3 regions of the Citrobacter sp. VF227 genome follow, and region 2 is predicted to be linked to each of the others. Evidence: predicted binding sites of a transcription regulator. Region 2 holds the regulator's gene; each other region holds the start of a gene.

Region 1 (10,300 bases), on a different contig from region 2:
CATCGACACCTACGGCCTGAATGCGGTCGTCATTGGCGCTTCAAACATTGTCGGTCGCCCGATGAGCATGGAACTGCTGCTGGCTGGCTGCACCACCACCGTTACCCATCGCTTCACCAAAGATCTGCGTCGCCACGTTGAGCATGCCGATCTGCTAATTGTTGCCGTCGGTAAACCGGGCTTTATTCCCGGTGAGTGGATCAAAGAAGGCGCAATTGTGATTGATGTCGGCATCAACCGTCTGGAGAATGGTAAGGTTGTTGGCGATGTGGTCTTTGAAGATGCTGCCGCACGCGCGTCATATATCACGCCTGTCCCAGGCGGCGTAGGCCCAATGACCGTCGCCACACTTATCGAAAACACGCTCCAGGCGTGTGTTGAATATCATGATGTAAAGGACGTTTAAGATGGCCACATTTTCACTGGGGAAACACCCACATGTTGAACTCTGCGATCTGCTGAAGCTGGAAGGCTGGAGTGAAAGCGGCGCCCAGGCAAAAATCGCCATTGGCGAAGGGTTGGTGAAGGTCGATGGTGTAGTAGAAACGCGTAAGCGCTGCAAAATCGTTGCCGGACAGACCGTAAGCTTTGAAGGCCAAAGCATTACCGTCGTGGCATGATCCCTGGTGCCGGATGAGGTTAACCCCCTGTCCGGCTACTTCCTCTCTCATTTTCAGATAATAACTTCATCACCACTTCACAGCGAATTGTTAGCATGTCGTTTTTCCACACGAAGCGATCATCATGCCAACAATTGTTACCCACGCAGCCGTGCCACTCTGCTTAGGGTTAGGTCTCGGACTTAAAGTCATCCCCCCGCGCTTACTGTTTACTGGCGTCGTTCTGGCTATGCTGCCAGATGCCGATGTGTTGTCATTTAAGTTCGGTGTCGCCTATGGCAATGTGTTTGGCCACCGTGGATTTACCCACTCACTGCTGTTCGCCTTCGTGGTACCGCTGCTGTGCGTAATCATTGGCCGACGATGGTTTAAAGCCGGACTGATTCGCTGCTGGTTATTCCTGACGGTTTCACTGTTGTCGCATAGCCTGCTGGATTCTGTCACCACCGGCGGTAAAGGCGTCGGCTGGCTGTGGCTGTGGTCGGATGAACGGTTCTTCGCACCGTGGCAGGTGATTAAAGTCGCCCCGTTCGCGCTATCACGCTACGCCACACCATATGGGCATCAGGTAATAATTTCGGAGCTGATGTGGGTTTGGCTGCCGGGCGTTATGATGATGGGTGTGCTGTGGTGGTACAAACGTCATTAATAGTGCCTGATGGCGCTACGCTTATCAGGCCTACCGATCATTCCATCGTAGGCCGGATAAGGCGTAAGCCGCCATCCGGCAATATAGAGCGTTACTTACGACGCCAGGTGGTGCCCTGCGGACCGTCTTCCAGCACGATGCCCATCTCGTTGAGGCGATCACGCGCGGCGTCGGCTGCCGCCCAGTCCTTCGCTTTACGGGCATCCAGACGCTGTTGGATTAACGCTTCAATTTCAGCAACTTCACCGTCATCCGCCTGCGCACCGCTTTGCAGGAAGGCTTCTGGCTCCTGTTCCAGCAGGCCCAGCACGCTGGAGAGCTTACGCAGATGCGCAGCCATACCGTTAGCCGCCGCCATATCTTCACCCTTCAGGCGGTTAACCTCACGGGCCATATCAAACAGTACGGAGTAGGCTTCCGGCGTGTTGAAGTCGTCATCCATCGCTTCAATGAAGCGCGCTTCAAGGGCTTCGCCACCGGCTGGAGCAACGGACTTGTCAGTGCCGCGCAGCGCAGTATACAGACGCTCCAGCGCAGAGCGTGCCTGTTTCAGGTTCTCTTCGCTGTAGTTCAACTGGCTGCGATAATGGCCGGACATCAGGAAGTAGCGAATGGTTTCGGCGTCGTAGTATTTCAGCACGTCGCGCACGGTAAAGAAGTTGCCCAGCGATTTGGACATTTTCTCACGGTCAACCATCACCATTCCGGAGTGCATCCAGTAATTGACGTATTCACCGTCGTGCGCACAGGTAGACTGCGCAATTTCGTTTTCATGGTGCGGGAACATCAGGTCTGAACCGCCGCCGTGAATATCAAAATGATTGCCCAACTGTTTGCAGTTCATCGCAGAACATTCAATGTGCCAGCCCGGACGGCCCGCGCCCCACGGTGACGGCCAGCTCGGCTCGCCCTCTTTGGACATTTTCCACAGCACGAAGTCCATCGGGTTGCGCTTCACGTCAACCACGTCAACGCGAGCGCCCGCCTGCAGTTGTTCCAGATCCTGGCGTGACAACTGACCGTAGTTCGGATCAGTCGGGACGTCGAACATCACGTCGCCATTATCGGCAACATAGGCGTGACCTTTGGCGATCAGCTGTTCGGTGATCTCAATAATCTCGGCGATATGGTGCGTCGCGCGCGGTTCCAGATCCGGGCGCAAAATATTCAGCGCATCGAAATCGCGATGCATTTCTGCGATCATTCTGTCGACCAGCGCCACAAAGCTTTCACCGTTTTCATTCGCGCGCTTGATGATTTTGTCATCGATATCGGTAATGTTGCGCACATACTTCAGCTTATAGCCGAGGAAGCGCAGATAGCGTGCAACGACGTCGAAAGAAACGAAGGTACGTCCGTGGCCAATATGACAGAGATCGTAAACGGTAATACCACACACGTACATGCCGACTTCCCCGGCATGAATAGGTTTGAATTCCTCTTTTTGGCGCGTCAGTGTATTAAAGATTTTTAACATCGAAGATTCCGTGTAGACGTGTGTGGATAGTAAAGTCTGTATAATACCCATAATTGAGACCGGAAGCAGCACACTTTGCGAGGTGATCGCAGCTTGCGGTTATGCTATAACACACCCCTAACTCTGACCCTTGACGGGGTCGAAGCACCAATCTATCGGAACAGGATGCAAAAATGGTTACTTTCCACACTAATCACGGCGATATCGTAATCAAAACGTTTGATGATAAAGCGCCTGAAACAGTTAAAAACTTCCTGGACTACTGCCGCGAAGGTTTTTATAACAACACCATTTTCCACCGTGTTATTAACGGTTTCATGATCCAGGGCGGCGGTTTCGAGCCGGGCATGAAGCAAAAAGCCACGAAAGAAGCGATCAAAAACGAAGCGAACAACGGTCTGAAAAATACCCGTGGTACGCTGGCAATGGCGCGTACTCAGGCTCCGCACTCCGCAACCGCACAGTTCTTTATCAACGTTGCAGACAACGACTTCCTGAACTTCTCCGGCGAAAGCATGCAGGGTTGGGGTTACTGCGTGTTCGCTGAAGTGGTTGAAGGCATGGACGTGGTTGATAAAATCAAAGGCGTTTCCACCGGTCGCAGCGGCATGCACCAGGATGTGCCAAAAGAAGACGTCATCATTGAAAACGTGACCGTCAGCGAGTAATCGTGGCGACACTGTTTATTGCAGACCTTCACCTCTGCACAGAAGAACCGGCGATCACCGCCGGTTTTCTGCGTTTTTTAGCCGGCGATGCGCGCAAGGCCGATGCGCTATACATTCTCGGCGATCTGTTTGAAGCCTGGATTGGCGATGACGATCCTAATCCGCTGCATCATGAAATGGCCGAGGCGATAAAAGCGTTGGCTGACACCGGCGTCCCCTGCTTTTTTATTCACGGCAACCGTGACTTTCTGCTCGGCAAGCGTTTTGCCCGTGAAAGCGGCATGACTCTGCTGCCCGAAGAAAAAGTGCTCGACCTGTATGGCCGCAAGGTACTGATCATGCATGGCGACACCTTGTGTACCGACGACGCGGGCTATCAGGCGTTTCGCGCCAAAGTGCATCAACCCTGGCTACAGAAGCTGTTTCTCGCCCTGCCCCTGTTCGTTCGCCAGCGCATTGCCGCAAAAATGCGCGCCGGAAGTCTTGCCGCCAACAGCAGTAAATCGCTGGAAATCATGGATGTGAATCCGCAGGCCGTGATTAACGAGATGGAAAAACATCAGGTCCAGTGGTTAATTCACGGTCATACACACCGTCCGGCTGTCCACGAACTCACGGCCAATGAACAACCCGCTTTCCGCGTGGTATTAGGCGCATGGCATACCGAAGGCTCAATGGTAAAAGTCACGTCCAGCGACGTTGAGCTAATCGCTTTTCCGTTTTAATTCTGCAGGCACCCAGTTCCTCTTTACACAAAACTATTCGAGTTGCATCGAGGCGGCAAATCTGTGAGTCCCCTGGAGCTTACAAAAGTAAGTGACTGGGGTGAGCAGATGCAGCCAACAAAGAGGCAGCTTGAAGAGTGAAGTGTAAAGCGCGCAATCGTTTTCCTTGAGATTGAATTATGCTATTCTCGGTGGCCTCAAAAGTCGAGTGTAGTGCACCACAGGAGTTTTCAGACGCATGTCTTCCCGCAATAATCCGGCGCGTGTCGCCATCGTGATGGGGTCCAAAAGCGACTGGGCTACCATGCAGTTCGCCGCCGAAATCTTCGAAATCCTGAACGTTCCGCATCATGTTGAAGTCGTCTCCGCCCACCGCACCCCAGACAAGCTATTCAGCTTCGCCGAAAATGCTGAAGAGAACGGCTATCAGGTGATAATTGCCGGTGCCGGCGGCGCTGCACATCTGCCAGGTATGATTGCGGCGAAAACGCTGGTGCCTGTTCTCGGCGTTCCGGTGCAAAGCGCGGCGTTGAGCGGCGTAGATAGCCTCTACTCCATTGTTCAAATGCCGCGCGGAATTCCCGTTGGAACGCTGGCGATCGGCAAAGCGGGTGCGGCCAATGCGGCTCTGCTGGCAGCACAGATTCTTGCTACACACGACAAAACATTACACCAGCGTCTGGACGACTGGCGCAAAGCGCAAACCGATGAGGTGCTGGAAAACCCGGACCCGCGAGGTGCGGCATGAAGCAGGTTTGCGTACTCGGTAACGGTCAGTTAGGGCGCATGCTGCGCCAGGCCGGTGAGCCTCTGGGTATTGCGGTCTGGCCCGTCGGGCTGGATGCTGAGCCTGCTGCAGTACCTTTTCAGCAAAGCGTGATCACCGCAGAGATTGAACGCTGGCCGGAAACAGCGCTCACTCGCGAACTGGCGCGCCACCCAGCGTTTGTTAACCGCGACGTTTTCCCGATTATTGCCGACCGCCTGACGCAAAAGCAGCTTTTCGACAAGCTCGACCTGGCGACTGCGCCGTGGCAACTGTTGGCGGATAAAAGCGAATGGCCTGCGGTATTCGACAAACTGGGTGAACTGGCTATCGTCAAGCGCCGCATCGGTGGCTACGACGGTCGTGGGCAGTGGCGTTTACGCGCCAGTGAAACCGAACAACTGCCAGACGACTGCTACGGCGAGTGCATCGTCGAGCGGGGAATCAACTTCTCTGGTGAAGTGTCGCTGGTGGGGGCTCGTGCGCACGACGGCAGCACCGTCTTCTATCCGCTGACCCATAACCTGCACCAGGACGGTATTCTGCGCACCAGCGTAGTCTTCCCGCAGGCTAACGCCAGACAGCAGGCGCAGGCCGAAGCGATGCTCTCTGCCATCATGCAGGAACTGGGCTATGTCGGTGTGATGGCGATGGAGTGTTTCATCACCCCGGAAGGTCTGCTGATCAACGAACTGGCTCCGCGCGTACACAACAGCGGACACTGGACGCAAAACGGCGCCAGCATCAGCCAGTTTGAGCTACACCTGCGCGCCATTACCAATCTGCCGTTACCGACGCCGGTGGTGAACAATCCTTCGGTGATGGTAAACCTGATTGGTAGCGACCTGAACTACGACTGGCTGAAGCTGCCGCTGGTACACCTGCACTGGTATGACAAAGAAGTGCGTGAAGGTCGTAAGGTGGGTCATCTGAATCTGAGCGACAGCGATACAGCACGTCTTAGCGCGACGCTGGAAGCGCTTATCCCTCTGCTGCCGCCGGAATACGCCAGCGGCATTATCTGGGCGCAGTCAAAGCTGAAATAAAAAGACACGGGGCGGGTATACACACGCCCCGTTTTTTTACAGGCGGATACAGGTTCCAGCGTTGCCCGCCAGCGTATCTTCAATGCGTGACAGCGCGCCAATCCATGCTGGTTTCCCACGGCGTTTCACATATCCACTGACAGCGGTGACCTTTGGTCCCATCGAACCATCTGCTTTTGCAAACGGTGCCAGTTCATCTGGAGAGGCCTGACGGATCGCGCGCTGTTCCGGCGTCCCCCAGTTTTCATAGACCGCATCAGCATCGGTCAGAATAACCAGACCATCTGCATCAATCTGTTCAGCCAGCAACGCCGCCGCCAGGTCCTTATCAATGACCGCTTCAGACCCCAATCCTTCGCCAGTAACGGGGACACCGCCGCCCCCGCTGCAAATCACCACATGTCCTTCCTTGAGTAAGAGCTTAATGGCGTCACTTTCAACGATCTGGCGAGGTTCTGGCGAAGCGACAACGCGCCGCAGGTATTTGCCGTCACGCTTCATATGCCAGCCGTAGGTAGCTTCCAACTGCGTTTGCTCTTCGGGCGAATAGACCGGACCAATAAATTTTTCCGGTGCCATAAACGCAGGATCGTCTTCTGAGACAACAATTCGTGTCAACACCGTGGTCACCGGCGGCATTTCCGGTTCAGCGGTCAGACTCTGGGCCAACATATAACCAATCATGCCCTGCGTCTCGGCCACCAGCACATCTAATGGATAAGGCTCGACCTCCTTCCAGGCGAGATTCTGTAACGAAAGCAAGCCTACCTGCGGCCCGTTGCCATGGACGATAGCCAAGCGATATGTGCGCGCCAGACGCGCCAGGGCGGGTACGGCGCTGGCAATATTACGGTATTGATTTTCTGCAGTCAGCGCCTCGCCGCGCTGCAATAATGCGTTGCCACCGAGAGCAACAACCAGCGTTTTCATTCCCTATCCTTCTATGATTTGTTGTCCAATCCAGAACCCCAGCAGAGTATCTGCGCCGGAGGTATGCCCAAGCGCCAGCAGCGAATCAATCGCCGCATCCAGTCTTTCCTGACGACGCAACGCATGGGTGAAGTGGAGTAAAGGTGAAGCGAAGTAACCTGCTGCCGCGTAGCGCAAGTAGCTCACGCTAACCACAGTCGTCGCCTGTTCAAGGTTGCCGGAAGCAGCAAAGAAATGTTGGCCGGAAACCTTATTCAGCGCACCGAAATACCAGGCCGCCAGCAGCATGCCGGTCAACGTATCATCATGGCTGGGCGTTAACCCGGGCCCTTTGCCTAACCACTGTCGCCAGTCTGTCGACACCCCCGCAAGCGCCGAGAAGAAGCAGTGGCGGAACTGACGTAGTTCTGAGCACAAAGGCAGGTTTGCCGCCAACATTAACGGTCCGAACAACCCCGTTTCCTCGCCGCGATTCATCCAGGCGGGTGAAAGCCGCGGAGAATGTGGCCGGGAAGTGATTCTCAACGAACAGCAGCGCTGCGGCTGGTACAGCAAAAATGGCCCCAGTTGGATCCCACCAGGGACAGTCAGAGGAGTTTCGTTTCCACGTAACACCGCACGCAGCGCATCAAAATCATGCGTACGGATCACCCATCCTGCCGGGCTAAAGCCACTCCCTTGGCGGTGCAAGGTCAACAGTGCGCCCCCTTCGGCCACGAGATTAATCGCGCGTCGCCAGACGCCAGACAATTGCCAGGACTGGCGGAAATCCGGGGACTGCTGGCTAGCCAGCAGAGGATGGATGATCATCATGCGTGCTCCTTTTAACTGATGCCCATGCTTTCAGCCAGCGCCTCCAGAGCCAGCTCAAAACATGCCAACGGCGCACGGACAGTCCCCGCGCCAATCTGGCCAATACCGGCCTCTTTATGCGCAATACCGGTATTGATCAGCGGCGTAATCCCCGTTTCGACCACGCGACGAATATCGAGTCCCAGACAAGCCCCCTGGAAATCCCAGCCAGGGATCTGCAACTGCATATTGCGCTCCAGATAGATTTCCGCCATCTCCTCGGACACAGATTTCGCCGCCTCCATTCCACCCGCACCGACAAAACGCGTGACCCCTGGTGCGGCGATCATCGCTGCTCCGCCAATGCCAAACGTTTCGGTGATGGCGCTATCACCCATATCCGGGTTAGCCTGTTCCTGCGAAAAACCAGTAAAGAACAGTCCCTGCGGGGTGTTAACAGGTGCGGTAAACCAGCGATCGCCAAGTCCACTCACCCTAATTCCGAACATGTCGCCATTACGGGTCATCGCCGTCACAATACTGCCAGAACGCACCATCGCTCCGGCGTCCATCGCTGCTTTACAGTAAGCCATAGCCAGATTGAGGAAAAACTGGTCGGTTACACTGAGGAAATCCATCACTTCAGCAATCTGCTGCTTATCATGTTGCAGACGGGCAATTTGCGGTGCCAGCGTACGCATCAGCAGGGCTGAAGAGGCAATGTTGCGCTGATGGAACTCGTCGCCCATCGTAATGCCCTGTGCCATCATGGCGGTCAGATCAATACCCTGTTCCAGAGTCCCCAATGCAGCGCTTAAGACCGGCATCAGAACATCGCGCATCCAGCGTAAGCGCTGCTGAACATCCTCGCCGTACGCACCGAAGCGCATCACCTTGCCAATGCCTTCGTTGAGATTGCAGTAAGCACGGTTCCCTTCAGTAATGTTTTCCACCACCAACATCGGCATGCTGGCAGAGGTGATCCCGCCCATTGGCCCCACGGCATTAACGTGATGGCAAGGTACAAAATTGACTTTCCCCTGCTCCAGTAATGCCAGTGCGCTCATTTCGTCATTGGCCCACCCTTCAAACAGGCATGCACCAATGCAGGCCCCTTTCATTGGACCGGTCATTTCTTGCCAACGCATTGGCGGTCCCGCATGAAGCAGTGTTTTTCCTTCATTAAGCTCCCTGATTAACGAGGACGCGGGTTGCACGTCCAGCCAGTGCGGGCGCGCACGACGAATTTGTTCGATTACTGCAGTATTGGCTTGTGCCACTGATGTAAACATTGGAACCCCTTATTGCAAACGTTCTAATAAACGAGCCAGTTTTTTGTTACCGCCAGCGACAGGCGCCCACTGGTAATGCACCACAGGCTTTTCTGCCGCCTGTAAATCCAGTGCAAAACTGCGTAACCCGGCATTAATGACCGCGACTTTTTCCAGTAACGAAGGTGCGGATTGATGAGATAAAGGTTGAGATGGCCGAATCAGCTCAGCGGCAAGCAAGGTAGCCTCAGGCAATGAACTCACCACAGCGATACCGGCATCCTCCAGCGTGGCGATTTGCAGTGAACGACACTGCGGATCGCGTTCTGTACCGGTCACCGTTGCAATCGCAAACAGCGGTTGGTCGATGTCTCGCACAGCACATGCTTTTTGCCAGGCCTCAACCAGTGATGCAGCTGGATCTGCCGTCGCCCCGTAACCAATCACGACGTCGACCAATAACACCCGCACCTGCGGCTGAGAGCCGAGGTCCGTAATAAGCTGATTACGTAACGCAGGATCGATCATCGGATGCGGTCGGCCGACGGTGTAGAAATCATCCCCGAGGTCGATAATCTGATGCCCGGCGGCATCCAACATCATGCCGTGATGATGTTGTGCATCCGCTGCAACATTAAGGTTTGCGGCCAGCAGACCTGCCGCTTCGGCAGCCAGCGTTCCTCCGGTATAGAGCCCCCGAATAAGGCCGTCCCCCGTAGCTAAAAGCGCGCTACGTCGCGCCGTGACGCGCGCCAGCAAACAGGCGAGACGAGCCGCATCATCCAGCGTCGATGCAAACCAGACGTTCTCATCGCGGGCCGCTGCGCTGGTGTAACCTAGAAACAGTGCCACAACGGGTTTACCCGTGGCTTTCATCGCCGTGACAATACGCTGGCGAACAGCTTCCGCCGGTGGTTTAGACACAAAAGCCAACACCTGACTTTTATCATCTGCACCGAGCATATCCAGCGCGGTAAGTGCGCTAATTCCTCCCACCTCAGCGCTCAGGTCGCGTCCACCCAGACCAATGGCGTGAGTGATGCCTTCCCCGGCCAGTGCTATCTGTGAACACAGCTCCTGGATCCCTGTGCCGGAGGCGCCTATGACGCCAATGTTGCCTTCCGGCATCACGTTGGCAAATGCCAGCGGCGTACCAGCAATCATGGCGGTTCCACAATCGGGTCCCATCACCAGCAGGCCTTTATCTTGCGCACGCCGCTTCAGATTGATTTCATCTTCCAGCGTGACGTTGTCGGAGAACATCATGACGTTCAGGTTGCGATCCAGCGCCTGGTTCGCCAGTTCAGCCGCGTATTCGCCCGCAACAGAAATTAACGTCATATTCGCTTCAGGCAA
Region 2 (10,300 bases):
GGATAATAATCAGTGACCAGCGCCTGCCAGATTACCGATGCCGCACAGACACCAACGGCTTGAACAAAACGCAGCGCCAGCAGGCCTGTGGCGTTTTCAACCCACAGCATGCCCAGACTACCCAGAGCAAAGATAGATAAACCCAGCAACAAAATAGGTTTGCGGCCGTAGTGGTCGGAAAGTGGCCCCCACAGAAGCTGTGCCACGGCAAAACCGGCTAAGAACAAGCTAAGGCTGGCGCTGACGGCTGATGCAGGCGTTTGCAGATCGGACTGAATTGCGGCGAAGGCGGGCAGATACATATCCGTTGCCAGAAAGCCGAGCACGCTAAGACCCGCCAGCCAGACTAAAAACCCTTTCCCAGGTTGCATCATCATTTCTCTTTTTTTAGCAGTAGAACAATGCCGCTGAGTGTAGTGAGTGTAATTCTTGCTGTGAAACGCTAATATTTGCTTACTGATTTCAAATTTTTTGCAGGCAGAATATGTGGTCGGAATATTCACTTGAAGTGGTTGATGCGGTTGCGCGTAATGGCAGCTTTAGTTCGGCCGCGCAGGAGTTGCACCGTGTACCCTCAGCGGTAAGCTACACCGTACGTCAGCTGGAAGAGTGGCTGGCGGTGCCGCTTTTTGAGCGACGTCATCGGGATGTGGAGTTGACGCCTGCCGGTGCGTGGTTTCTCAAAGAAGGCCGCTCTGTTATCAAAAAAATGCAGATCACCCGCCAGCAATGTCAGCAAATTGCCAACGGCTGGCGCGGACAGCTGGCGATTGCGGTAGATAACATTGTTCGCCCGGATCGCACCCGACAGATGATCGTGGATTTCTATCGTCATTTTGATGATGTGGAACTGTTGGTTTTTCAGGAAGTGTTTAACGGCGTCTGGGATGCGCTGTCCGATGGTCGCGTTGAGCTGGCAATTGGCGCCACGCAGGCGATTCCGGTGGGGGGACGCTATACCTTTCGCGACATGGGAATGCTGAGCTGGAGTTGCGTGGTGGCCAGCCATCATCCGTTGGCGTCAATGCCTGGGCCGCTTAGCGACGACACGTTGCGCAACTGGCCGTCGCTGGTGCGTGAAGATACTTCCCGTACGCTGCCAAAACGCATTACCTGGCTGCTGGATAACCAAAAACGTGTCGTGGTGCCTGACTGGGAATCTTCCGCTACCTGCTTATCCGCAGGGTTGTGTGTTGGCATGGTACCGACGCATTTTGCCAAACCGTGGATCGATAGCGGCAAGTGGGTCGCGCTACAGCTGGAAAATCCATTTCCTGATGCCGCATGCTGTCTGACATGGCAACAGAACGATACGTCACCTGCATTGAGCTGGCTGTTGGACTATTTAGGGGATAGCGAAACGCTGAACAAAGAGTGGCTGCGGGAGCCAGATGAGGCTCCCGCACAACGGTCTTAACGACGGTAATCGCGGAACGGGCCGTCGGCAACGGAGCGACGCTCTACCAGACGCGGATGCACCTCGATAGATTGCGACTCTTCGCGTTTATTCACGATACGGTCTAACAGCATATTGAAGGCCGTTTCACCGAGCGAATCTTTAGGCTGGTGAATGGTCGTCAGAGCCGGCGTGAAGAAACGGGCGTTGCGCACGTTGTCGTAGCCGATAAGCGAGATATCCTGCGGTACCCGCAGTCCCATCTCATCAGCGGCGCACAGCGCACCCATCGCCATGATATCGCCACCACAGAAGACGGCGGTCGGACGATGCGGCTGTGACAGAATTTGCTGCATGGCGCGATAGCCGGATTCAGGCTCAAAATCCCCCTGGACAATCCAGTTGTCCGGTACTTTTATCAGCGCTTCTTCCATCGCTTTCATAAAGCCAGCCAGACGCCCGGCTCCGGTGTTACGTTCCATTGGGCCTGGGATCACGCCAATCTCACGATGACCGCGTTCGACCAGATACCGACCCGCCATGTAACCACCTTCGAAGGCATTATCAATGACGGTATCGGTAAAGTCGGCTTTGGCCTCGCCCCAGTCCATGACGACCATCGGGATATGGCGGTATTCTTCGAGCATCGAAAGCAGCGACTCCGGATACTCAGAGCACATCACCAGCAGACCATCAACGCGCTTTTGCGCCATCATCGACAGATAAGCCTGCTGTTTTTCAAGGCTGTTCCATGCGTTACCCAGAATCAGGGTATAGCCTTTCTGGAAACAGTTTTTCTCAACGGCTTCGATAATTTCAGCGAAATAGGCCGCTTCACTGCTGGTGGCCAGCAAGCCAATAGACTTGGTGTGATTCACCTTCAGGCTGCGCGCAACTGCGCTCGGAGAATAGTGCAGCTCTTTGATTGCCGCCCAGACAGCATTACGCGTTTCTTCCGCGACAAAGCGCGTCTTGTTAATCACGTGTGATACGGTTGTAGTGGAAACGTTTGCTCGCTTCGCTACATCTTTAATTGTTGCCATTACATCTCACTCCAGACCATATCCTAAGCTCCTGAGAATACTCCAGGTAAACGTTTGCCTTCACACACCCTTAGCGCAACGTAAGGGTTGCGGCACGCCGGGAAAACGACACGGAACGTCAGGAAGGGGTCAATGGCCGGTACGCTAATCAAGTAAGCGTGGAATTTTGTCTGATCTTAACGAAAAGGGGAAGAGTTAAAAGCAGTTATCAATATAAATCGTGAGAGATTTTTGCTTTCAAGTGTGTAAAAATGCGCAATATCACTTTTTGTGTGGGAATAAAAAGGAGAAAACTTGATGAGCACCGATCTGAAATTTTCGTTAGTGACTACCATTATTGTTCTGGGTTTGATCGTCGCGGGTGGCCTGACCGCAGCGCTGCATTAATTTCCTCGAGGGAGTTAGCTCTCCCTCACTCTTTCCGCTCGTCTATCTCTTCTATTGTTTGCGAATAAGCAAAAGTCTTTTGCAATTTTGTTAACTTTATTAATTTTGCGATCAATGTCATGCTTTTGACTCTTATTTTATGTCGCGCCACGGCTCGACGTTACGGAGTCGCAATATGAAACTCAATTATCCTTTACTGGCGCTGGCGATCGGAGCGTTTGGCATTGGCACCACCGAATTTTCGCCAATGGGATTATTGCCCGTCATAGCCAAAGGAGTGGATGTTTCGATTCCGGCCGCCGGCATGTTAATCAGCGCGTATGCGGTTGGCGTGATGGTGGGGGCTCCGCTGATGACATTATTATTGTCTCATCGTGCGCGACGTAATGCGTTGATTTTCCTGATGGCGATTTTCACGTTGGGTAATGTCCTCTCGGCGATTTCACCGGATTACTCCACGCTGATGTTATCACGCATTTTGACCAGTCTTAATCACGGGGCATTTTTCGGCCTTGGCTCTGTGGTTGCTGCAAGTGTGGTGCCCAAACATAAACAGGCCAGTGCCGTGGCAACCATGTTTATGGGGTTAACCATTGCCAATATTGGCGGCGTTCCGGCGGCGACCTGGCTTGGTGAAAGCATCGGCTGGCGCATGTCGTTCATGGCAACGGCAGGGCTCGGCGTTATCGCCATGGTCAGTCTGTTCTTCTCATTACCCAAAGGCGGGGCGGGAGAGCGTCCGGATGTCCGCAGCGAACTGGCGGTACTTATGCGTCCTCAGGTGCTGTCGGCTCTGCTGACGACCGTTCTGGGAGCAGGGGCGATGTTCACGCTTTATACCTACATCTCACCGGTGCTGCACACTATCACTCATGCCACACCAGCATTTGTGACCGGTATGCTGGTGCTGATTGGCGTGGGCTTCTCAATCGGTAACTATTTTGGCGGCAAGCTGGCTGACCGTTCAGTCAATGGTACGTTGAAAGGCTTTTTACTGCTGTTAATGGTTATTATGCTGGCCATTCCTTTCCTTGCGCGTAATGAGCCTGGCGCGGCGGTCAGTATGGTGGTCTGGGGTGCGGCGACATTTGCAGTGGTTCCACCGTTGCAGATGCGAGTGATGCGTGTTGCCAGCGAAGCGCCGGGTTTATCATCGTCAGTCAATATTGGCGCATTTAACCTGGGGAATGCACTGGGGGCCGCAGCCGGTGGGGCGGTGATATCCGGTGGACTGGGTTACAGTTTTGTGCCTGTGATGGGGGCGATTGTGGCAGGGCTTGCGCTGCTGCTGGTGTTCATTTCCGCAAGAAGACAGCCTGAAGAGGCTTGCACTACCGCGAATTAATGCAAAAACGCAGAAGGAAGCCCTTCTGCGTTATCTTTTTTATGCTGCGAAGTTCTTCGCAACAAACTCCCAATTCACCAGCGCCCAGAAATGTTCCAGGTAGCCAGGACGAGCATTGCGATAGTCGATGTAGTAGGCGTGTTCCCATACGTCAACGGTCATCAGTGGCGTCGCGTCGGTGGTCAGCGGCGTACCCGCGTTGGAGGTTGAAACGATAGCCAGTTTGCCATCCGTTCCTTTAACCAGCCAGGTCCAGCCAGAACCGAAGTTTTTGATAGCGGCATCGGTGAACTGTGCTTTGAAATCTGCAAAGCTGCCAAAGGAGGCTGCAATGGCTTCGGCCAGTTTACCAGTCGGTTCGCCACCTGCGTTCGGTGCCAGGCAGTTCCAGTAGAAAGTGTGGTTCCAGACCTGGGCTGCGTTATTGAATACACCACCTTCAGAGCTACGAACGATCTCTTCCAGTGATTTACCTTCAAACGCCGTGCCTTTGATCAGGTTATTCAGGTTAGTAACGTAAGTCTGGTGATGTTTGCCATAGTGGTATTCCAGCGTTTCAGCAGAAATGTGCGGGACCAGAGCATCTTTGGCATACGGTAATGCAGGTAATTCGAACGACATTGCTTCTCTCCTTATTATTTATATTGAGTACACACAATAGCCTCATTGTGAGTAAGGATAGGGTAGCAAATTGAAAGGTTATGCAAAAGAAGAACTTACCCTACAGCATGTTCTGTAGGGTAAGTTTTTAGCGAATTGTTTTTGGCGTCATTACCCGGCGAGCGCCCACATAGTGGCGCTGCCAGTAATCTTCGCTCAGCGAGGTGATTTGAATTTCCCGGCCGCTGCGCGGGGACTGAATAAATTTTCCGTTGCCGACATACACACCAACGTGATCGGCTGTTCCGCGACCCTGAGTACGGAAAAAGACCAGATCGCCATTTTTCAGTTCGCCACGTTCAATCGGCGCGGCATCACGTAGATGGTACATTTCGTTCGCAGTACGGGGAATGCGGAATTTCACCAGATCTTTATAGGCATAATAGACCAGACCGCTGCAGTCAAACCCGGTTCTTGGCGATGTACCGCCCCAGCGATAAGGCTTGCCTATTTGATTCATCAGCGTGGACATGGCGGTTTTAGTGGCTTTCTGCACTTTGACCTTGTGTGCGTCAGCGAGCGTAGTCGGAGCCGTAGTTTTCACTTTTACACAGCGTGGCTTATGGCCTTTACGCGGCGTGCATTTTTCAGTCCAGGTCACGGCAGCGGTTTGTGCTGCGGCAGTTTTGCCTCGACGGTTTGCAGTTTTAGTCGACTTTGCCGGAGTGGCAGTGCGATTTTTAGAAGAGGAAGCGGTTTTGGTGCTGGTTTTACTGGAGGTCTTTGTCGCCGTTTTCTTGTTGGTCTTTGTTGTTTTTTGGCTGGTTGTTGCGCTTTTCTTTTTATCTACCGTTTTGATGGGGTGGGATTGGGTAGTTGTCGTCCTGGCCTGCTTGGAAGCATGAGCCATAGGCGTAAAGGGCAGTGTAGTAAAAAGTAAAGCACAGAGCGTGATCGAGATTCGGTTTATCCGCGCCACTGAGCAGTCCTCTGGTAAGGCAGGTCTATAGTGCCTGCGTGTGATTTTCAAAACTTGATGATTCTAATCTATAGAAAGAGGGAAAGTTAATAGCTTTTTTTGTTTAAAACTGTGTTTCGTAACCGACCGCAAAAAAAAACAGCAATTAACGTGGGAACAGGTGAAAGGACAATCAAATCCACAGGCTTCAAGGGGATAAATGAGATTATGAATGCAACTTTTAGCGTCAGGGGATAAAATAATAAGGCGTAATGAAAATGTTATTTTCCGTTGCCTGTCTGACCCGTTACAATGTCAGACTACTGCCGTAAAAGAAGTTTAAGGAAGCAAGATAATGAGCACCACTATCGAAAAAATCCAGCGCCAGATCGCTGAAAACCCGATTCTCCTGTACATGAAAGGTTCCCCTAAACTGCCAAGCTGCGGTTTCTCCGCTCAGGCTGTGCAGGCGTTGTCTGCCTGTGGTGAACGTTTTGCTTACGTTGATATTCTGCAGAACCCGGATATTCGCGCCGAGCTGCCGAAATACGCAAACTGGCCGACCTTTCCGCAGCTGTGGGTTGATGGTGAGCTGGTTGGCGGCTGTGACATTTTGATCGAAATGTACCAGCGCGGTGAGTTACAGCAGCTGATTAAAGAAACAGCGGCGAAATACAAAACCGAAGAACCAGACGCTGAGTAATTTTAGCGGAAATAAAAAAGCGACCTGTGATGGTCGCTTTTTTTATCGATCCGTTATGCCTCTTCAGGCACGGGAAGAGGCCAACCGCCGAGGCGTTTCCAGCGGTTAACGATTTCGCAAAACAGTACGGCTGTCCGTTCGGTATCATACAGCGCCGAGTGCGCCTGATTCCCGTCAAACTCCATTCCAGCCGCCAGACATGCTTTTGACAACACCGTTTGCCCCAATGACAGACCGCTTAATGCCGCAGTATCAAAAGTGACAAATGGATGAAATGGATTTCGTTTGAGAGAGGCGCGCTCTGCTGCGGCCATCATGAAACTGTGATCGAAGGTAGCGTTATGCGCCACCATGATAGCCCGATTGCAGCCGCTGTCTTTAATCCCTTTGCGTACCATTTTGAAGATGGCATGCAGTGCGTCATATTCGCTGACCGCACCACGTAGCGGATTGTTAGGGTCAATACCGTTAAAGGCGAGGGCTTCCGGCTGTAAATTCGCGCCTTCAAATGGCTCTACGTGGAAATGTAACGTCGTGTCCGGCATCAGCCAGCCTTGTTCATCCATTTTCAGTGTGATGGCGGCGATCTCAAGCAGCGCATCGGTTTTGGCATTGAACCCTGCGGTTTCGACATCAATGACGACAGGATAAAAACCACGAAAACGGTCACACAGACCGGAAAGTTGAGCGTTATCGGACATCTGGGTCTCTTAATACGGGAAAATTGCAGCACGTATTATGGCAAAATGATGAGTATAAAACTACGGGCACAGACGATCTGCGCCCGAGGGGGAAGTTAGTCGCCCAGACCGCGCCCGGCGTCTTTCTCTTCGATCAGCTCAATTTTGTAACCGTCCGGATCTTCAACGAACGCGATCACTGTTGTGCCGCCTTTTACCGGACCCGCTTCACGCGTTACGTTGCCGCCATTCTGACGAATACGTTCACAGGCTTCGGCCGCATTGTCTACACTCAGGGCGATATGGCCGTAGGCTGTGCCCAGCTCATACTTATCGACACCCCAGTTATAGGTCAGTTCGATCACCGCTTCACTGGTTTCCGGGCCGTAGCCGACAAAGGCCAGAGAGTACTTATATTCAGGGTTCTCGCTGGTACGCAGCAGCTTCATGCCCAGCACGTTGGTGTAAAACTCGATGGAACGCTGCAGGTCACCCACGCGCAGCATGGTATGAAGTAAACGCATCTTTTTCCCCTTCGAAAATGGCTAATACATTCAAAATGTTGTTTTAGTATAGCGGCGTTGTTACACCGCTATCAATGGCAGAACTGAGTTTGTGACGTTAGAGGGTAGGATAATCGGTGTAACCTTCAGCGCCGCCGCCGTAGAAGCTTTCGGCACGCTGTGGATTCAGCTCCGCTTTACGCTGCAGACGCGCGACCAGATCCGGGTTAGCGATATAAGCGCGACCAAAAGCAACGGCGTCGATCAGACCTTTTTCGATCAGCGATTCTGCTTTTTCTGGTGTGTAGGCGCCCGCGCCAATGATCGGACCGTGAAAACGCGCGCGAACTTTTTCGCGAAACGCATCGGAATACGGCTCGCCACCGGCCCAGTCAGGTTCCGACATATGCAGGTAAGCGATGCCGCGTTTGCCCAGTTGTTCAATCAGATAAAGCGCATCGGCTTCTTCGTTCGGACCGTTGTCAACGTTCTGGAAAGAGCCAATCGGGGAGATGCGAATACCAATGCGATCGGCACCCCATTCTTTAATACCTGCATCGACAACGTCCAGTACCAGACGCGCACGATTTTCGACGCTACCACCGTATTGATCGGTACGCTGGTTAGACGTTGGTGACAGGAACTGGTGCAGCAGGTAGCCGTGAGCGGAGTGCAGTTCTACCATGTCGAAACCTGCTTCGCGTGCGTTGGCTATAGCCTGACGGAAGTCATTTACAATGCCTGGAATCTCTTCGGTTTCCAGAGCGCGCGGCATGGAGGTATCGACGCGTGTTGCCAGGCCGTTTTCATCACGCAGTGAGGTGCGGGTACCGGCGATAATTGCAGAAGGTGCAACCGGTGCCTGTCCATTTGGCTGCAGACTGGCGTGAGAAATGCGCCCGGTGTGCCACAACTGAACGGCAATATGACCTTGCTCAGCGTGTACAGCCGCAGTGATTTTTTTCCAGGCGGCGATTTGTGCTTCGCTGTGTAAGCCGGGGGCTCCAGCATACCCTTTTGCCTGAGCGGAAATCTGCGTGGCTTCGCTGATAATAAGGCCTGCGCTGGCGCGTTGACGGTAATACTCGACCATCAGTGGAGTAGGGATGTCGCCAGGCTCGATGCTGCGCAGACGCGTCAGTGGCGCCATGAATACGCGGTTAGCTGCCGTAATGGCACCTACTTTCAGTGGGGAAAACAGTTTTTCAGATGACATGTGGCACTCCTGAATAGACCGGTCGTCTAGTAATAAAGTAAATAAAAACGCCTGTTAAACGGCAGGCGTTGTGATGATGTTTTTAACGTGCGCCAGCGCATTTTCCAGCGGGGTGGCGCTACGAGAAATCTTAGCCTGCAGGTTGGCACCAAGCCAGAGTGCATACAGAACCTGCGCTTGCTGTAACGGCTCGCCAACAAAGGACAGACATTGGTTGGCCCGACCTTTCTCCAGCGCCTGCGCTAACAGCGCAATAATGTGTCGCGCGCCTTTATCCATCGCTGTGCGCATATCTTCTGACAGATCGCATACTTCAGCAGAAAGTTTTACAGTTAAACAGCCGCTAATAATCCCGTGCTGGCTAAATTGGTTCAGGGTTTCCTGATAGTAGGCCAGTATTCGGTCGCGGTAATTCCCCGCCCCTGTATCAAAATGCATAGCCAGTCGCTGATGATAGGCCGCATAGTGGCGTTCCAGCATCGCGACACCGAATGCTTCTTTAGAGCGAAAATAGTGATAAAACGAACCCTTAGGAACTTCAGCAGTTTTCAGTAGTTCGCTTAAACCCATGCCGGTGAAGCCGCGCTGCATACACAGCTGTTCGCCAGTCGCCAGCAGATGTTCGCGTGTATCGTATTCAGTGACTTTGTTCATGAGATGGAGTGTAATAGACCAGTCGGTCTAATGCAATAGCCCTTGCGAGAAATTCAGTTAACGTCTTCAATAAGTATATCAATTTTACTAAAGGAGGGGATGTGGCGGAACAGCTGGAGTTTTTCCCCGTCCAGAGCCCATGCCGTGGAATATGTCAGTCTGACGAGCGCGGCTTTTGCCGTGGCTGTTTTCGTAGTCGGGATGAGCGTTTTAACTGGCAGAAGATGAGCGATGCCGAAAAGCAGGAAGTGCTGCGGCTTTGTCGTCAGCGTCTGATGCGTAAATTACGCGCAAACAAACCCAATCCTTCGGAAGAACCGCAACAACCTTCACTCTTTTAAAAGTGTAATTGCGTATACTCGATGCACATTCACTCATAAGGAAGCTGCTATGGTTCAGCGTATTACTATTGCGCCACAAGGTCCTGAATTTTCTCGCTTTGTGATGGGGTATTGGCGCCTGATGGACTGGAATATGTCCGCGCGCCAGTTAGTCAGCTTTATTGAAGAGCATCTGGATCTGGGGGTTACCACCGTCGATCACGCCGATATTTACGGTGGATACCAGTGTGAGGCGGCGTTTGGCGAGGCAATGAAGCTGGCCCCGCATCTGCGTGAAAAAATGCAGATTGTGACTAAATGTGGGATCGCGACGACAGCACGCGCGGAAAATGTGCTGGGCCATTACATTACCGATAGTGCGCATATTATTGCCAGTGCGGAACAGTCGTTGAAATTACTGGCGACCGATCATATTGACCTGCTGCTGATCCACCGTCCTGACCCGCTTATGGATGCAGACGACGTAGCAGACGC
Region 3 (10,300 bases), 1.3 Mb from region 2:
CGTAAGGTCCAGTGGTTGTCGTCGGTTATCAGAGTCAGGGATGGCGGCGTAGTAGTCGCCTGGCGCTGATTATTCAGCAGCACGCCCAGGCGCAACAACTGAATTAACGGCAGAAACTGTTTTTTCTTGAACAACGTAAAGCGAGGCAAGTCATCCAGTTTCACCGCTTTGCGATGATAACGAACTAATGTTGCCATCATCAGCTGTTGTTCCTGATTGAACCCCGGTAAATCGCTGTTTTGTAAGATATAAGCAGAGTGGCGATGTAAACCGCTGTGGTTGATGTTCAGCCCAACCTCATGCAGCATCGCTGCCCAGCGCAGTAACGCTTCCAGTTGAGGATTGGCCAGTTTTGGCTGCTGCGTATGCCACTGGTCGTACATTTTCATCGTCGTTTCCAGCACGCGCCGGGCCTGTTCGCTGTCGATGTTGTACTGATTCGCCAGACTGCTGGCGGTACGGCTGCGAACGTCCTGGTGGCGAAAACGTCCTTCCATCTCATACAGCACGCCTTCGCGTAGCGCGCCATCAGAAAGGCGAAGTTCGCGGATCGCCAGTGCGTCAAAAACGCCGCACAGAATCGCGAGCCCGGGAACAAATACCGCCTTTCGCTCCTCTGACAGCCCCGGCAGGCTGAGCGCATCAAATGAGGCATGCTTCAGCACTTCAGATGTCAGTTTGTCCAGGCGTTCGGGGGTGATAAAACCGTCTTTTTCACCCATCTCCAGCAGCACTTCGTGTGCCGCTTTAATCGTGCCTGACGCGCCCATTGCGACATTCCAGCCCTGAATGCGAAACTGCCACGTTAAGGTTTCGAGCTTCTGCGCTGCTGCCATGCGGGCACGCTGAAAGTTTTCCCGGTTGATGACACCGCCTGGGAAATACATCTGGGCAAAACTGACGCAGCCCATACGGCGGCTTTCGACCAGCCTGGGCTCGAAATCTTCGCCGATCACCAGTTCTGTTGAGCCACCGCCGATATCAATAACCAGCTTGCGGCCTTTTTCCGGCTGGGTGTGTTCCACACCCATAAAAATCAGTCGGGCTTCTTCATTACCGGAAATAATCTCAATCGGGTAGGGGATGACTTTTTCTGCTCGCTTGAGAAAATCGGTCGCATTTAGCGCCTGACGTAAAGTATGGGTTCCCACGATGCATACGCTTGACGGGGGAAAGCCCTGCAGACGTTCGGCAAATAGCGACAGGCAGCTTAATCCGCGTTCCATTGCCTCTTCGCTCAGTTTGTTATCTTCGCCGAGGCCATCCGCCAGGTGAACGCGTTGTTTCAGTCGTCCGATTATCTGCATTGCGCCATCAACCACGCGGGCAATGACCATATGGAAACTGTTTGAACCAAGGTCGACCGCAGCAAATTCCTGCGGCCGTGGAGTCTTGTCGTGTATTGGCATAGCGTTAGTCAGGTTGCTCGAGTGATTTGATGTAATCGTAAATCGCCAATTGTGACTGAACTTTACGGCGGTTTCCGCGCGGTACGTAGCGATTACTGAGTTCTTTATCGATGAAGCGAGCCTTCACCGTGTCGCTGAACAGGATATCGATAATATCCAGCACGCGCTGCTTAAGACGAGGGTCCAACAGCGGAGTGGCGACCTCGATACGATAGTCGATATTGCGGGTCATCCAGTCTGCGGAGGAGAGGTATACCTGCTTATCGCCACCGTTTTCGAAAATATAAACCCGGTCGTGTTCAAGGTAGCGGTCAACAATGCTTATCACGCGAATATTGTCACTGATACCTTCCAGGTTTGGGATCAGAGAACACATACCGCGAATCAACAAATTAACCGGTACGCCTGAGCTTGAGGCCGCATAGAGACGATCAACCAGGCCTTTATCGACCAGGTTATTCAGTTTTAGTGTGATACCAGAAGGCTGGCCTTGCTGTGCATTAGCGATCTCTTTGTCGATCATCGCGTACAGCAGACGGCGTGAGTTCTGCGGAGAAACCAGCAGATAATCGAACGTCACCGGACGATACGGGTTTTCGATGAAGTTGAAAACCCGGCGAACCTCGTTGGTGATGCGCGAATCAGCGGTAAGCAACGAGTAGTCGGTATACAGTCGCGCCGTTTTTTCGTTGAAGTTGCCCGTCCCGATATGCGCATAGCGCACGACTTCATCACCCTCTTTACGTGAGATAAGGAACAGTTTGGCATGAATTTTCAGACCCGGCGCAGAGAAGATAACGTGAACGCCCGCTTCGGTAAGACGTTTGGCCCAATGGATATTGGCTTCTTCATCAAAGCGCGCCTGTAATTCCACGACCACTGTCACTTTTTTACTGTTATGCGCGGCATGGATCATCGCGTCAATGATGCGCGAGTCTTTTGCTACACGGTAGATATTGATCTTTATCGCCAGTACGCTTGGGTCGAAGGAGGCCTGACGCAATAGTTCGAGAACATGCTCAAAGGTGTGATATGGGTAATACAGCAGTACATCGCGTTCGCGGATTGCATCAAATCCGTTACGGAATTTCTCGTTGTCGAACCAGATGTGGCGCAGACGTGGCAGCGGTTTATTTACCAGGTTGGCTTTGCCAACGTTGGGGAAGTTAATAAAGTCTTTGAAGTTATGGTAACGCCCGCCTGGCACAATCGAATCGTAGCGAGAAATCGTCAGTTTTTCACGCAGTACCTCAACCAGCGCATTGGGCATGTCGCGCTGATAGACGAAGCGTACAGGCTCTGCGGTCAGACGCTGTTTCAGGCTGGATGACATCAGCTCCATCAGGCTCGATTCCATCTCGTGCACCAAATCGTATTCAGCGTCACGGGTCATTTTCATCGAATAGGCGTTCAGTGCATCGTAATCAAAGAATCCTTTGAAAATGTCGTCAAGGCAGTAACGTAAGATGTTGTCCAGGAGGATCATCGGTTTGCGACGGCGCGGAGTTTCCGGCGGCAGATTCACAAAACGGGGAACCTTATCAGAAGGGATTTCCAGCAGCGCGTAGCGGATTGTATCGCCACGGATAATTTCCACCGCCAGATAGGTGTAGTCATCTTTCAGAAACTGAACTAAATCCGTCTCGCGATTAATCAGAATCGGCGTAATGTGCTGGCGGAGATATTGCTTGAAGTAATGGCGTAACCAGCTCTGTTGATTGGCCGACAGCTGACGTTCGTTGATGAGGAAAATCTGATTGCGCGCCATCTCCAGCAACAACTCGTTGTACAGTCCGTCAAATTCCTGATCGGCTTTTAATACGCGAGCCTGGATTTTGCCTAACAGATGGCGGGAGTGAGAGTTTGAACCCTGTTCTTCGCTAATAATGATTCGGCGCTTCAGTTCGGCAAAGCGAACCTTGTAAAATTCGTCGAGGTTGTTGGAATAGATGCCTAAGAAACGCATCCGTTCGATCAACGGGTTTGATTTATCAGCAGCTTCCTGGAGTACGCGTTCGTTGAACGCTAACCAACTGAGTTCTTTCTCTATGTATAGCTTTTCCTGACCCATTACCACTTTTACTCCGTTTCATTCACGGGACACTACCGATTTATTATGGCGAGCATTGCTCTCAGATGTCCAACTGTGCCAGAAAAATATGACAATAAACCGTCTGATAGCAAAGAGAAAGGGGGAGCATAGATGAATACCGGAGATGTTAACCGGAAAAGGTATTTATGCCTGTAGACCGGAGGGTGAGATCCGGTTTACAGGTTTTTTTATTATTCGTCGGCGGCGTAACCTTGTGGCGGCAGACGAACGCCGTCCAGCCATGCAGCGTTATCACGCATCTTCAGTCGACCATCGGTAAACCAGCTTACCACCAGCGGATAAATGGTGTGCTCCTGGGCCTGAACCCGTGCCGTGACATCATCTTCGCTGTCGCCTTCAAATACCGGAACCTTGGCCTGGAGAATAACCGGTCCACCGTCCAGTTCATCGGTGACGAAGTGGACGGAGGTCCCATGCTCTTCATCGCCATTTTCCAGCACCTGACGGTGCGTGTGCAGGCCTGGATACTTCGGCAATAAAGACGGGTGGATATTCAGCAATCGTTCAGAATAGTGTGCGACAAACGCCGGGCTGAGGATGCGCATATAACCGGCCAGCACCACCACATCGGGTGCCCAGGCGTCAATCTCTTGCATCAGTTGGCGGTCGAAGGCTTCGCGACTGGCAAACTGGGCGGCTTCCAGCGAGTACGCCGGAATATTCGCTTCGCGTGCGCGTTCAAGGCCGAACGCATCGGCCTTGTTACTGAATACTGCACGTATGGTGCCATTGATTTTTTTCTGTTCGCAGGCGTCAATTATCGCCTGCAAATTGCTTCCGTTGCCGGAAATGAGCACCACAATGTTTTTCATTCAATAACCACACGCTGTTCGGAATCAGAAGCTTTGATGATACCGATTTTCCATGCGTTTTCACCTTTCTCATTGAGCAAAGCCAGGGCTTTGTCCACTTCCGGAGCTGGCAGGGCGATAACCATGCCTACGCCGCAGTTAAAGGTGCGATACATCTCATGCTGGCTAACGTTACCCGCCGTTTGCAGCCAGTTGAAGACGGCTGGCCATTGCCATGAAGATTCGTCGATCACGGCCTGCGTGTTGTCTGGCAGAACGCGTGGAATATTTTCCCAGAAACCGCCGCCGGTCAGATGGGCAATGGCATGCACATCAACCTTCTCGATCAGTTCCAGAATGGATTTTACGTAAATGCGGGTCGGGGCCAGCAAGTGATCGGCCAGCGACTTGCCTTCGAGCTCGGTGGTTTCCGGGTCACAACCGCTGACTTCAACAATTTTACGCACCAGAGAGTAGCCGTTGGAATGCGGACCGCTGGAGCCGAGCGCAATCAGTACGTCGCCGTCAGCCACTTTAGAACCGTCGATAATTTCTGATTTTTCGACGACGCCAACACAGAAGCCCGCCACATCGTAATCTTCGCCGTGGTACATCCCCGGCATTTCTGCCGTTTCCCCGCCGACCAGTGCACAGCCAGACTGCAGACAACCTTCGGCAATCCCGTTAATGACGCTGGCTGCGGTATCTACATCCAGTTTGCCGGTCGCATAGTAGTCGAGGAAAAACAGCGGCTCAGCACCCTGAACGACAAGATCGTTCACGCACATAGCGACAAGGTCAATACCGATAGTGTCGTGACGTTTCAGATCCATTGCCAGACGCAGTTTTGTGCCAACGCCATCAGTGCCGGAAACCAGTACCGGTTCACGATATTTTTGCGGCAATGCGCACAGCGCACCGAAGCCACCCAGACCACCCATAACTTCCGGACGACGCGTTTTCTTTACTACGCCTTTGATTCGATCAACCAGAGCATTACCTGCATCAATATCAACACCGGCATCTTTGTAGCTAAGAGAGGTTTTATCGGTCACTGCCTGCTTCCCCACATGTTTACTTGCAGTAAAAGTTAAATTCGGCGCAATTCTAACAGGGAAAGCAAACGTTTGCGAGCCTGCTCTGCATCAAGTTTTATCTGCTGATTTTTTCAGCATCTTACAATCATTTATCTATTTGTTTGAACTGCGCCACGAAAATGAAACCGGGTACAGTCTTGTGCTTGAAACCTGCCAGCGGAATGCACAGTATCGTACTGAAACCGGTTTCTGTTTTCTGTTACGAACCTCATTTATACCCTAAATAATTCGAGTTGCAGGAAGGCGGCGACGCAGCGAATCTCCAGGAGCGTACATAAGTACGTAACTGGAGTGAGCGAGAAAAGCCAACGCACATGCAGCTTGAAGTATGACGGGTATAGAGCGTTTTGCGCAGACTCATCACGATAGGGGAAGGGGATGTCAGGATTTAAAGCAGATTTCATGTGGGGTGGCGCTGTCGCTGCTCATCAACTGGAAGGTGGCTGGCAGGAGGGCGGTAAAGGAATTAGCGTTGCCGATGTCATGACGGCGGGGGCGCATGGTGTGGCGCGTGAAATTACTGACGGTGTCATTGCCGGTAAAAATTACCCTAACCACGATGCCATCGATTTTTATCATCGCTATAAAGACGACATAAAGCTGTTTGCCGAAATGGGGTTTAAATGTTTTCGTACTTCTATTGCCTGGACGCGGATTTTTCCCTTAGGCGACGAAGCGCAACCCAACGAAGCTGGCCTGCAGTTCTATGATGATCTGTTCGACGAATGTCTGAAATATGGCATTGAGCCGGTGATTACGTTGTCGCACTTCGAGATGCCCTACTATCTGGTGACGGAATATGGCGGCTGGCGCAACCGTAAGCTGATCGACTTTTTTGTCCGTTTTGCCCGGGTGGTTTTCACTCGTTACCAGCACAAAGTGAAGTACTGGATGACGTTTAATGAGATTAACAATCAGGCAAATTATCACGAAGACTTCGCGCCCTTTACTAACTCTGGTCTGAAATACCTGCCCGGTGAAGATCGCGAACCGGTCATGTACCAGGCGGCGCACTATGAGCTGGTAGCGAGCGCGCTGGCAGTAAAGGCCGCACGTGAGATAAATCCGGCGCTGCAAATTGGTTGCATGATTGCGATGTGCCCAATTTATCCGCTGACCTGTGCGCCGAATGACATGATGATGGCGATGAACGCCATGCACCGCCGCTACTGGTTCACTGACGTACACGTGCGCGGCAAGTATCCGCAGCATCTGATGAACTATTTCGAACGCCGTGGCTTTTTACTTGATATCACCGAGGAAGATCGCCAGGTACTGACTGAAGGCTGCGTTGATTACATTGGCTTTAGTTATTATATGTCTTTCGCGACGCAGGCTACGGCAGATAATCCACAGCTGGATTACGATGAGTCGAAAAGCCTGGTTTCTAACCCGTACGTGCAGAAGTCGGACTGGGGCTGGCAGATTGATCCGGTCGGTTTGCGCTATTCCCTGAACTGGTTCTGGGATCACTATCAACTGCCGCTGTTTATTGTAGAAAACGGCTTTGGTGCGATTGACGTGCAGCAGGCCGACGGCTCGGTGGATGATTCCTATCGTATTGACTATATGGCCGCGCATATCCGCGAAATGAAAAAAGCGGTGGTGGAAGATGGCGTGGATCTGATGGGCTATACCCCGTGGGGCTGTATTGATTTAGTCTCGGCCGGGACGGGGGAGATGAAAAAACGCTACGGTTTTATCTATGTTGATAAAAATAATGACGGGAGTGGGACATTAGCACGCTCGCCGAAGAAATCTTTTTCCTGGTATCGAAACGTCATCCAGAGCAACGCTGAAAATATTTAAAATTCATAGTGTTGACAATAAGCCCCGACCTCAAAGCGGGGCTTGTTTTATACTCATCATCCGGACGCAAACGATTTTGGTTGATCCATATCAAGCGTATGCAGTGTTGCGCCAGAGACGAAAAGCGGTATAATCCGGCGATTTTTTTTGTGGTTGCCACTCGTCTGAGGAAAGGAGAAGAGTATGAAGATCGTGGAAGTCAAACACCCACTCGTCAAACACAAGCTGGGACTGATGCGTGAAAACGACATCAGCACTAAACGCTTTCGTGAACTCGCCTCGGAAGTTGGCAGCCTGCTGACTTATGAAGCAACCGCTGGTCTGGAAACCGAAAAGGTGACCATTGAAGGCTGGAATGGTCCGGTTGAAGTTGACCAAATCAAAGGTAAAAAAATCACCGTTGTGCCAATTCTGCGTGCGGGCCTGGGCATGATGGAAGGCGTACTGGAAAACGTTCCAAGCGCGCGTATCAGCGTGGTAGGTATGTACCGCAATGAAGAGACGCTGGAGCCGGTTCCATACTTCCAGAAGCTGGTTTCTAACATTGATGAGCGTATGGCGCTGATCGTTGACCCGATGCTGGCAACCGGCGGTTCGGTTATCGCTACCATCGACCTGCTGAAAAAAGCAGGCTGCAGCAGCATTAAAGTACTGGTACTGGTTGCCGCGCCGGAAGGTATCGCGGCGCTGGAAAAAGCGCACCCGGATGTCGAGCTGTACACCGCCTCCATCGATCAGGGACTGAACGAGCACGGATACATTATTCCTGGGCTCGGCGATGCCGGCGATAAGATTTTTGGTACCAAGTAAATGAATAAATAAAAAGAAGCCGACTTTAAGAGTCGGCTTTTTTTTGAATAAAACAACCCAATCGCTAATAACAAACAACACTCAGAGGAAAACACTATGACGCGCCGTGCTATCGGGGTGAGTGAAAGACCGCCGCTTTTACAGACAATCCCGCTTAGTTTGCAGCACCTGTTCGCCATGTTTGGCGCAACGGTACTGGTGCCAGTCCTGTTTCATATCAACCCTGCTACCGTTCTGCTGTTTAACGGCATTGGTACGTTACTGTATCTCTTTATTTGTAAAGGTAAAATTCCGGCTTACCTCGGTTCCAGTTTCGCGTTTATTTCCCCGGTTCTGCTGCTGCTGCCGCTAGGGTATGAAGTGGCGCTGGGCGGTTTCATTATGTGTGGCATCCTTTTCTGCCTGGTTTCATTCATTGTTAAGAAAGCCGGTACTGGCTGGCTGGATGTAATGTTCCCGCCTGCGGCTATGGGCGCAATCGTTGCCGTCATCGGTCTGGAGCTGGCTGGGGTCGCTGCGGGCATGGCGGGATTACTGCCTGCTGAAGGACAAGCGCCAGACTCAACAACCATCATCATCTCAATGGTGACGCTGGCGGTGACGGTATTTGGTTCCGTACTGTTCCGTGGCTTTATGGCGATTATCCCGATTTTGATTGGGGTGCTGGCCGGTTACGCGCTCTCCTTCGTGATGGGCGTCGTGGACACCACGCCGATAGCGCAGGCTCACTGGTTTGCTCTGCCAACGTTTTACACACCGCGCTTTGAATGGGTCGCTATTCTGACCATTCTGCCTGCGGCGCTGGTGGTTATTGCTGAACACGTCGGGCACCTGGTGGTAACGGCGAATATCGTAAAAAAAGATTTGATTCGCGATCCAGGCTTGCATCGTTCTATGTTTGCTAACGGCTTGTCGACGGTGATCTCCGGCTTCTTCGGTTCTACGCCGAACACCACGTACGGCGAGAACATCGGCGTTATGGCGATTACCCGCGTTTACAGTACCTGGGTTATTGGTGGCGCGGCGATTTTCGCCATTCTGCTCTCTTGCGTGGGTAAACTGGCTGCGGCGATCCAAATCATTCCACTGCCGGTCATGGGCGGCGTATCTCTGCTGCTGTACGGCGTGATTGGTGCTTCCGGTATTCGCGTGCTAATCGAGTCAAAAGTTGATTACAACAAAGCACAGAACCTGATCCTGACCTCGGTTATTTTGATCATCGGCGTCAGCGGCGCGAAAGTTCACATCGGTGCTGCTGAGCTGAAAGGCATGGCGCTGGCGACTATTGTGGGTGTCTGTCTGAGCCTGATTTTCAAAGTTATCAGCCTGCTGCGTCCGGAAGAAGTGGTGCTTGACGCCAAAGATGCCGACACTGAGCAACAGTAAACCTTTGACCGGGCGGCGACGCTGCCCGGTTCTATCGCGACGCATTTCTGTGTTAAACTCAACGCGATTTTATGAAATCCTGGGTTGAGGTATCTCTGAACACACCGGCACAGCTCTCTTTGCCACTTTATCTGCCTGACGACGAAACTTTCGCAAGTTTCTGGCCGGGGGATAACTCCTCTTTACTGGCTGCACTGCAAAATGTGCTGCGTCAGGAACATAGCGGGTATATTTATCTTTGGTCGCGTGAAGGCGCTGGCCGTAGCCATTTGCTGCATGCAGCCTGTGCGGAACTGTCTGCGCGGGGCGATGCGGTAGGCTATGTGCCGCTTGATAAGCGCACCTGGTTCGTCCCCGAGGTGCTTGACGGTATGGAGCATTTGTCGCTGGTCTGCATCGACAACATCGAATGCGTGGCCGGCGATTCGCTATGGGAAATGGCGATCTTCGATCTCTACAATCGCATCCTGGAGTCGGGGAAAACTCGGCTGCTGATCACCGGTGATCGCCCGCCAAGGCAGCTCAATTTGGGGCTGCCAGATCTCGCTTCGCGCCTGGACTGGGGGCAAATCTATAAGCTACAGCCGCTTTCTGATGAAGATAAACTGCAGGCGTTGCAATTACGCGCCAGGCTACGTGGGTTTGAACTGCCGGAAGATGTGGGACGCTTTCTGCTTAAGCGTCTGGATCGGGAAATGCGTACGCTGTTTATGACGCTGGATCAACTTGATCATGCATCAATCACCGCCCAGCGTAAGCTGACCATTCCGTTCGTAAAAGAGATACTGAAGCTGTAAGCGCCGCAGCCAAAAGACTGCGGCAGGTTTCAGGTTAACCGACGATTTCCAGTACCTGCTCCGGGGGACGTCCAATTCGTGCCTGGCC

What was found. Region 2 encodes PurR, which represses purine synthesis genes. Its sites were predicted from a motif close to CANGCAAACGTTTGCNTG; they were not measured.
Region 1: the regulator PurR is predicted to act here: its motif matches at 4,290-4,307, upstream of purE (5-(carboxyamino)imidazole ribonucleotide mutase).
Region 3: the regulator PurR is predicted to act here: its motif matches at 5,430-5,447, upstream of purM (phosphoribosylformylglycinamidine cyclo-ligase).

The regions. Positions count from the first base shown of each region.
Region 1 is NZ_JBRFVF010000002.1:692,777-703,076, forward strand. Features, by position in the region: gene folD (bifunctional methylenetetrahydrofolate dehydrogenase/methenyltetrahydrofolate cyclohydrolase FolD) at 1-406, shown strand, start outside; gene ybcJ (ribosome-associated protein YbcJ) at 408-620, shown strand; gene ACU8YC_RS10790 (metal-dependent hydrolase) at 745-1,269, shown strand; gene cysS (cysteine--tRNA ligase) at 1,361-2,746, opposite strand; gene ppiB (peptidylprolyl isomerase B) at 2,920-3,414, shown strand; gene lpxH (UDP-2,3-diacylglucosamine diphosphatase) at 3,417-4,139, shown strand; gene purE (5-(carboxyamino)imidazole ribonucleotide mutase) at 4,378-4,887, shown strand; gene purK (5-(carboxyamino)imidazole ribonucleotide synthase) at 4,884-5,951, shown strand; gene ACU8YC_RS10820 (carbamate kinase) at 5,988-6,881, opposite strand; gene ACU8YC_RS10825 (DUF2877 domain-containing protein) at 6,885-7,694, opposite strand; gene ACU8YC_RS10830 (YlbE family protein) at 7,706-8,965, opposite strand; gene ACU8YC_RS10835 (acyl-CoA synthetase FdrA) at 8,975-10,300, opposite strand, start outside.
Region 2 is NZ_JBRFVF010000001.1:243,052-253,351, forward strand. Features, by position in the region: gene punC (purine nucleoside transporter PunC) at 1-371, opposite strand, end outside; gene punR (DNA-binding transcriptional activator PunR) at 485-1,417, shown strand; gene purR (HTH-type transcriptional repressor PurR) at 1,414-2,439, opposite strand; gene cydH (cytochrome bd-I accessory subunit CydH) at 2,737-2,826, shown strand; gene ACU8YC_RS01270 (MFS transporter) at 3,002-4,171, shown strand; gene sodB (superoxide dismutase [Fe]) at 4,211-4,792, opposite strand; gene ACU8YC_RS01280 (C40 family peptidase) at 4,920-5,750, opposite strand; gene grxD (monothiol glutaredoxin 4) at 6,085-6,432, shown strand; gene rnt (ribonuclease T) at 6,486-7,133, opposite strand; gene gloA (lactoylglutathione lyase) at 7,229-7,636, opposite strand; gene nemA (alkene reductase) at 7,734-8,831, opposite strand; gene ACU8YC_RS01305 (TetR/AcrR family transcriptional regulator) at 8,886-9,485, opposite strand; gene ACU8YC_RS01310 (DUF1289 domain-containing protein) at 9,587-9,826, shown strand; gene ACU8YC_RS01315 (aldo/keto reductase) at 9,876-10,300, shown strand, end outside.
Region 3 is NZ_JBRFVF010000001.1:1,502,855-1,513,154, reverse strand. Features, by position in the region: gene ppx (exopolyphosphatase) at 1-1,409, opposite strand, end outside; gene ppk1 (polyphosphate kinase 1) at 1,414-3,480, opposite strand; gene purN (phosphoribosylglycinamide formyltransferase) at 3,693-4,334, opposite strand; gene purM (phosphoribosylformylglycinamidine cyclo-ligase) at 4,331-5,368, opposite strand; gene ACU8YC_RS07390 (6-phospho-beta-glucosidase) at 5,789-7,219, shown strand; gene upp (uracil phosphoribosyltransferase) at 7,403-8,029, shown strand; gene uraA (uracil permease) at 8,126-9,415, shown strand; gene ACU8YC_RS07375 (DnaA inactivator Hda) at 9,511-10,212, shown strand; gene arsC (arsenate reductase (glutaredoxin)) at 10,247-10,300, opposite strand, start outside.